One region of the Comamonas sp. NLF-1-9 genome, then DNA from elsewhere that is predicted to be linked to it. Evidence: predicted binding sites of a transcription regulator. Region 1 holds the regulator's gene; each other region holds the start of a gene.
What was found. The regulator HrcA, encoded in region 1, represses chaperone genes, less so after heat shock. The targets are predictions, from matches to a motif close to TTAGCACTCNNNNNNNNNGAGTGCTAA.
Positions count from the first base shown of each region.

Region 2: rpoH (RNA polymerase sigma factor RpoH) is a predicted target of HrcA. The motif match lies at 1,216-1,242, and genes of this name have one in related genera.
Region 3: groES (co-chaperone GroES) is a predicted target of HrcA. The motif match lies at 1,145-1,171, and genes of this name have one in related genera.

Region 1 is NZ_CP078069.1:1,301,779-1,303,973, forward strand. Features, by position in the region: gene KUD94_RS06320 (SPOR domain-containing protein) at 1-226, opposite strand, end outside; tRNA gene KUD94_RS06325 (tRNA-Ile) at 394-470, opposite strand; gene hrcA (heat-inducible transcriptional repressor HrcA) at 515-1,519, opposite strand; gene KUD94_RS06335 (NAD kinase) at 1,635-2,195, shown strand, end outside.
Region 2 is NZ_CP078069.1:372,053-374,247, reverse strand. Features, by position in the region: gene KUD94_RS01760 (EAL domain-containing protein) at 1-587, shown strand, start outside; gene cutA (divalent-cation tolerance protein CutA) at 636-1,034, opposite strand; gene rpoH (RNA polymerase sigma factor RpoH) at 1,277-2,195, shown strand, end outside.
Region 3 is NZ_CP078069.1:1,530,604-1,532,798, forward strand. Features, by position in the region: gene KUD94_RS07425 (bifunctional nicotinamide-nucleotide adenylyltransferase/Nudix hydroxylase) at 29-1,069, shown strand; gene groES (co-chaperone GroES) at 1,255-1,545, shown strand; gene groL (chaperonin GroEL) at 1,627-2,195, shown strand, end outside.

The sequences.
Region 1 (2,195 bases):
ACAGACCGCGAAACGCCAACCACGCAGGCGCCGCCACGGCCGCGGCCCAGTTCCACGAGGGCAGCGCGCGCCCAGCGGCATCGAACCGCGCAAAAACCTTCAGGTAACGCACGAGGTGCGTCGGCCCCAACGCCGCCGCCCGCAACTGCGCCGGCAGCCCGCCGACACCGTCGGCCGGCGCAGACATGCCAAGCGGCTGGGGCAAGCTGTCGGCGGTATCGGACATGGAGCAAAGGCGGGCAGGCAGCGAAACGATGCGGGAACCCGGCGATTATTAGCGGTCCCGCCGCGCCGTCCAAACGCCGGGGGCCCATGGGCGCCACTGGAGCCGGAGACTGCGGGAAAGAAAAAACCCCACTACGTTTCATGTAGCGGGGTTCCTTTTTGCGGTCCTGGTAGGCCGTGTTGGACTTGAACCAACGACCAAAGGATTATGAGTCCTCTGCTCTGACCAACTGAGCTAACGGCCCGAAAGCATGGCCCGCGCAAGGCGGGCCGGGCGCATTGTAGTGGTTCAGCTCCTGTGGCTCAGCGCGTTGCTAACCAGGCGCGAGGTGATGTCCACGATCTGGATCATGCGGTCGTAGGGCATGCGCGTCGGGCCGATCACGCCCAGCGTGCCGACGATCTGGCCGTCGACCTCATAGGGGGCGCTGACCACGGACAGCTCTTCGAACGGCACCACCTGGCTTTCGCCGCCAATGAAGATGCGCACGCCCTCGGCGCGGCTGGAGATGTCGAGCAGGCGCAGGATCTGCGTCTTTTGTTCGAACAGCGTGAAGGCGCGGCGCAGGTTGTCCATGTCGCTGGAAAAGTCGCTCACCGCCAGCAGGTTGCGCTCGCCGGAGATGATGACCTCGTCCTGCGATTCGTCCAGCGCCTCGCTGCTGGCGTTGACCGCTGCCTGCATGAGCTGGACGATCTCGGCGCGCAGGCTGTCCACTTCGCTCTTCAGGCGCTCGCGCACCTGTTCCATGGTCAGGCCGCCGTAGTTGGTGTTGAGAAAGTTGGCCGCCTCGACGAGCTGCGACTGGCTGGGGTCGGTCTCGGTGAAGATGACGCGGTTTTGCACGTCGCCGTCGGGCGAGACTATGATCACGAGCACGCGCCGCTCCGACAGCCGCAGAAACTCGATGTGCCGGAATACCGAGGCCCGGCGCGGCGCCATCACCACGCCGACGAACTGCGACAGGCTGGAGAGCATGTGCGCCGCATGCGCTATCACTTTTTGCGGCTGCTCGGGCTTGATCTGCAGGTGCGGCAGACGCTCTTTCTGCACCGTGAGCATGGTGTCCACGAACAGGCGGTAGCCCTTGGCGGTGGGGATGCGCCCGGCCGAGGTGTGCGGGCTGGCGATGAGGCCGAGCTCTTCCAGATCGGACATGACGTTGCGCACCGTGGCCGGCGAAAGCTCCAGCCCGGAGGCGCGCGACAGCGTGCGCGAGCCGACCGGTTGCCCCTCGGCGATGTAGCGCTCCACCAGCGCCTTGAGCAACAATTTGCCACGCTCGTCCAGCATGCGTTTCATTCTAGGGCCAGTCGCGGCCCGCACCCCGCTCCGCGCCCCCGAGCACCGCACCAGCGCTTACCATAGCAAGCCATACCGGCCCGCAGCGGGTGTTGTAATCAAGGCCATGCAATCCATCTTCCACCGCATCGCCGTGATCGGCAAGTACCAGAAGTCGCGCGCACGCAGCGTGCCCGACACCTTGTGCAAGGCGGTGCGCGAGATCGCCGCCTTCGCGCTGCAGCACGGCTGCGAGGTGGCGCTGGACGATGAAACCGCGGTCAATGTCAAGCTGCGGGACTTTCCCACACACGACCTGGACGCGATCGGGCGCCACTGCGACCTGGCGCTGGTGGTGGGCGGCGACGGCACCATGCTCAGCGTGGGCCGGCGTCTGGCGCGCCATGGCACGCCGCTCATAGGCATCAATCAGGGGCGGCTGGGCTTCATCACCGACATCGCGCTCGAAGGTTTCGAGGCCATGCTCGCGCCCATGCTCGAGGGGGCCTATGAAGAGGATGTGCGCCCGCTGATGCACGGCAGCGTGCTGCGCGGGCGCGACTGCGTGTTCGAGGCGCTGGCACTCAACGACGTGGTGGTCAATCGCGGCTCGACCTCGGGCATGGTGGAGCTGCGCATCGAGGTGGACGGCGACTTCGTCGCCAACCAGCGGGCGGACGGCGTGATC
Region 2 (2,195 bases), 930 kb from region 1:
GGCAGATCATGGAAATCGGCCAATGGGTGTTGCAGGCCGGCATGCAGCAGCAGGCGCGCTGGCAGGCCCAGGCAGAGCTGCGCCCCCTGAGCCTGTCGCTCAACATCAGCGCACGCCAATTCCTGCAGGAGGGTTTTGCCGGCGAGCTCGCCAGTCTGCTTGCGCGCAGCGGCGCCAACCCCGAGCGGCTGCGGCTGGAGCTGACCGAAAGCGTGCTGCTGAGCAACGTGCAGGGCGTGATCGAGATCATGCAGCAGCTGCGCACGCTGGGGCTGTGGCTCTCGCTCGACGACTTCGGCACCGGCTACTCCAGCCTGGGCTACCTCAAACGCCTGCCGCTGTCCGAACTGAAGATCGACCAGGGCTTCGTGCGCGGCATGCTGGACAACCCCACCGATGCGGCGATTGCGCGCAGCATCATCACGCTGGCCGACTCGCTGCAACTCACCGTCGTGGCCGAAGGCGTGGAAACCCAGGCGCACCACGCGCTGCTGCTCGACCAGGGTTGCCGCAAGTTTCAGGGCTATCTGTTCGGCCGCCCGGTGCCGCTGGCCGATTTCGAGGTGGCCGTGCGCGCCCAGCTCTGAAGCGGCGCCGGCATTGCCTTCGGGGCCGCGGCCGCGCGCTGCTCAAGCCTAGCCGGCACCGGGCAGGGCTTGGCCGGTTTCGGCGCGCACCCAGTCGGCGTAGGCGTTGCTTACCTCGCAGGTGTGCACCGCCAGCTCGGGCAGTTCGTAGGGATGGTGGGCGCGCAGCAAGGCCAGCAGCGCCGGCGCCTGCGCCTGCGTCGTCTTGCCGTCGAGCCGCCACTCGGCTTCGCGCTGCAGCGCGCCCTTCCAGCGGTAATGCGATTGCACCTGCGCCACCTGCACGCAGGCCGCCAGGCGCTGCTGCAGCGCCAGGGCCGCAAGCCGCTCGGCATCGTGCGCCTGTGCGACCGTGGTGCTCACGATCGCGATAGTCTCAAGTCCCAGCATCGCTCCTGGCTCCTCATTCACGGCCCACTGCCGCGCAGCAGGCTTGGTTTCGTTCATGGTTTGGCCAGCGTGTGGCCGCTGCCAGACTACCCCAGCGCCGCGCTGACCGCCAGCCGCGCCCGACGCAGGCCAACCCGCCGCTTGAAAGGCACGCGACGCCCGGCGCACCACCGGGCGCGCACGCCATTTGCCCGCACTAGGCACCCTTCGGAACCTGACATTCGGGGGAACTTCGGTTTTGGCACTCTACCTAAGCGAGTGCTAACATTTAGACCAAGACACAGAAAGGACCGCCCCCCATGACACTGTCCGAAGCCCGTACCAGCACCGCCCTGACGCCTGCCAACCCCTGGGCCATGGTGCCACCGCTGGGCAACCTGGACGCATACATCACCGCGGTCAATCGTTTGCCCATGCTCACGCTCGACGAAGAGCAGCGTTTTGCACGCCAACTGCGCGAAGACAACAACCTGGAGGCTGCGGGCCGGCTGGTGCTGTCGCACCTGCGGCTGGTGGTTTCCATCTCGCGGCAATATCTGGGCTATGGCCTGCCCCATGGCGACCTGATCCAGGAAGGCAATATCGGCCTGATGAAGGCCGTGCGCCGCTTCGACCCCGACCAGGGCGTGCGCCTGGTCAGCTACGCCATGCACTGGATCAAGGCCGAGATTCACGAATACATCCTGAAGAACTGGCGCATGGTCAAGGTGGCAACCACCAAGGCGCAGCGCAAGCTGTTCTTCAATCTGCGCTCGATGAAGCAGGAATTCAAGGCCGAGGCCGAGAACGCCGAAACCTACCGCGAAACCCTCTCCGAGCACGAGATCGACGCCATGGCCGAGCAGCTCAAGGTCAAGCGCGAAGAAGTCATGGAGATGGAAACGCGCATGTCGGGCGGCGACGTGCTGCTCGACCCGGCCCCGAGCGACGACGGCGAGCAGAGCTTCGGCCCGATCTCCTACCTCAGCGACGCCGCTTACGAGCCGACGCGGGTGATCGAATCGCGCCAGCGCGACACCCTGGCCACGCAAGGCATCGCCACCGCGCTGCAGGAGCTCGACGAGCGCAGCCGGCGCATCGTCGAAGAGCGCTGGCTCAACGTCAACGACGACGGCTCTGGCGGCATGACGCTGCACGACCTGGCGGCCGAGTACGGCGTGAGCGCCGAGCGCATCCGCCAGATCGAGGTGGCAGCGATGAAGAAGATGAAGAAGGCCT
Region 3 (2,195 bases), 230 kb from region 1:
CGCGCTGCTGCGCGTGGCCGCCGACACCATGGACCCGTACCGTTTTGACATTGCCGTACTGATAGGCCGCTTCCAGCCGGTGCACAGTGGGCATCTTGCGCTGCTGCAGGAAGCGGCGCGGCAGGCGCGCCTGGTCGTCGTCGTGCTGGGGTCGGCCTTTCAGGCGCGCACGCCGCGCAATCCTTTCACCTGGGAGGAACGCGCAGAGCTGCTGCGCGCGAGCGTTGAAGCGCCGCTGCGCGAGCGCCTCGTCACCTGCCCGGTGCGCGACTACTACGACGAGCCGCGCTGGGCCGATGCGGTGCGCCGCGCCGTCGCACAGCACGCGGGCCCCGACGCGCGCGTCGCGCTCGTCGGCCACTTCAAGGATGCAAGCAGCGAATACCTGCGCGCATTCCCAGGCTGGCAGTTGCTGAGTCTGCCGCGCATGGGCGCGATCGACTCGTCCCAGTTGCGCGATGCCTGGCTGGGTGCCGCGCCAGGCGAGGTAGCGGGTGCGCTCGCGCCCTTTGCAGAGCAGGCGCCGCCCGCCACGCTCGCGTTGCTGCGCCGCATGGCCGCGCAAGCTCCCTACCGCTACCTGCAGGCGGAGTGGCGCATGCTGCGCGACTACCGCCAGGCTTGGGCGGGGGCGCCCTACCCGCCCGTCTTCGTCACCGTGGACGCGCTGCTGCGCTGCCGCGATCAGGTGCTGCTGGTGCAGCGCGCCCACGCGCCGGGCCAGGGTTTGTGGGCGCTGCCCGGCGGCTTTCTGGAGCCGCGTGACACGCTATGGCAATCCTGCGTGCGCGAGCTGCGCGAGGAAACCGGCTGCGCGCTCGCGCCAGAGCGCCTGGCCCAGGGCCTGCGCTCGGTGCAGGTGTTCGACCACCCCGACCGCAGCCAGCGCGGGCGCACCATCACCCACGTGCACCACATCGATCTGTGTGATACCGCGCCGCCTGCGGTGCACGGCGGCGACGATGCGGCCCAGGCGCGCTGGGTCGCGCTGCACGAGCTGCCCGGCATGGAAGCGCAATTCTTCGAAGACCATTTCCGGATCCTCGACCAGTTCCTGCACCTGCTGTGAGTGTCTCGCCGCGCGCGCGGGCGCACGATGAAATCCTGCGCGCGGGCCTTGAAAACGGTCCAAACGCCCTTATGATTAGCACTCGTTGGGTTTGAGTGCTAACAGCGCGACACCCAAGCGCGCATGGCGGCCCTCAGGGGCCGCTTTTGCGAACCCTCTTCAACCAGTGAATTTCAGGAGTTGCCATGAAACTTCGTCCTCTGCACGACCGCGTGGTCGTCAAGCGCCTCGAAAACGAAACCAAGACGGCCTCGGGCATCGTCATTCCCGACAACGCCGCCGAGAAGCCCGATCAGGGTGAAGTGCTGGCCGTGGGCCCGGGTCGCAAGAACGACAAGGGCGAGCTCGTCGCCATGGGCGTGAAGATCGGCGATCGCGTGCTCTTCGGCAAGTACAGCGGCCAGACCGTCAAGGTCGACGGCGAAGAGCTGCTGGTCATGAAGGAAGACGACTTGTTTGCCGTCGTCGAGAAGTAATCAACTCATCAATTCATAGCTCCAAGCGCTTGTCAGCAAAGCGTTTGAGGCTGATTTCATTCATATTTTCAGGAGCCAAACATGGCAGCAAAAGACGTAGTTTTCGGCGGTGACGCACGCGCCCGCATGATGGAAGGCGTGAACATCCTGGCCAACGCGGTCAAGGTCACGCTCGGCCCCAAGGGCCGCAACGTGGTGCTCGAGCGCAGCTTCGGCGCCCCCACGGTGACCAAGGACGGCGTGTCGGTCGCCAAGGAAATCGAGCTCAAGGACAAGCTGCAGAACATGGGCGCCCAGCTCGTGAAGGAAGTCGCGTCCAAGACCAACGACATCGCCGGTGACGGCACGACGACGGCCACCGTGCTGGCCCAGGCCATCGTGCGCGAAGGCACCAAGTACGTGGCCGCCGGCCTGAACCCGATGGATTTGAAGCGCGGCATCGACAAGGCCGTCGTGGCGCTGGTCGAGCAGCTCAAGCAGGCCTCCAAGGCCACCACCACCAGCAAGGAAATTGCCCAGGTCGGCTCGATCTCGGCCAACTCCGACGAATCCGTGGGCAAGATCATTGCCGACGCAATGGACAAGGTCGGCAAGGAAGGCGTGATCACCGTCGAGGACGGCAAGAGCCTGGACAACGAGCTCGAAGTGGT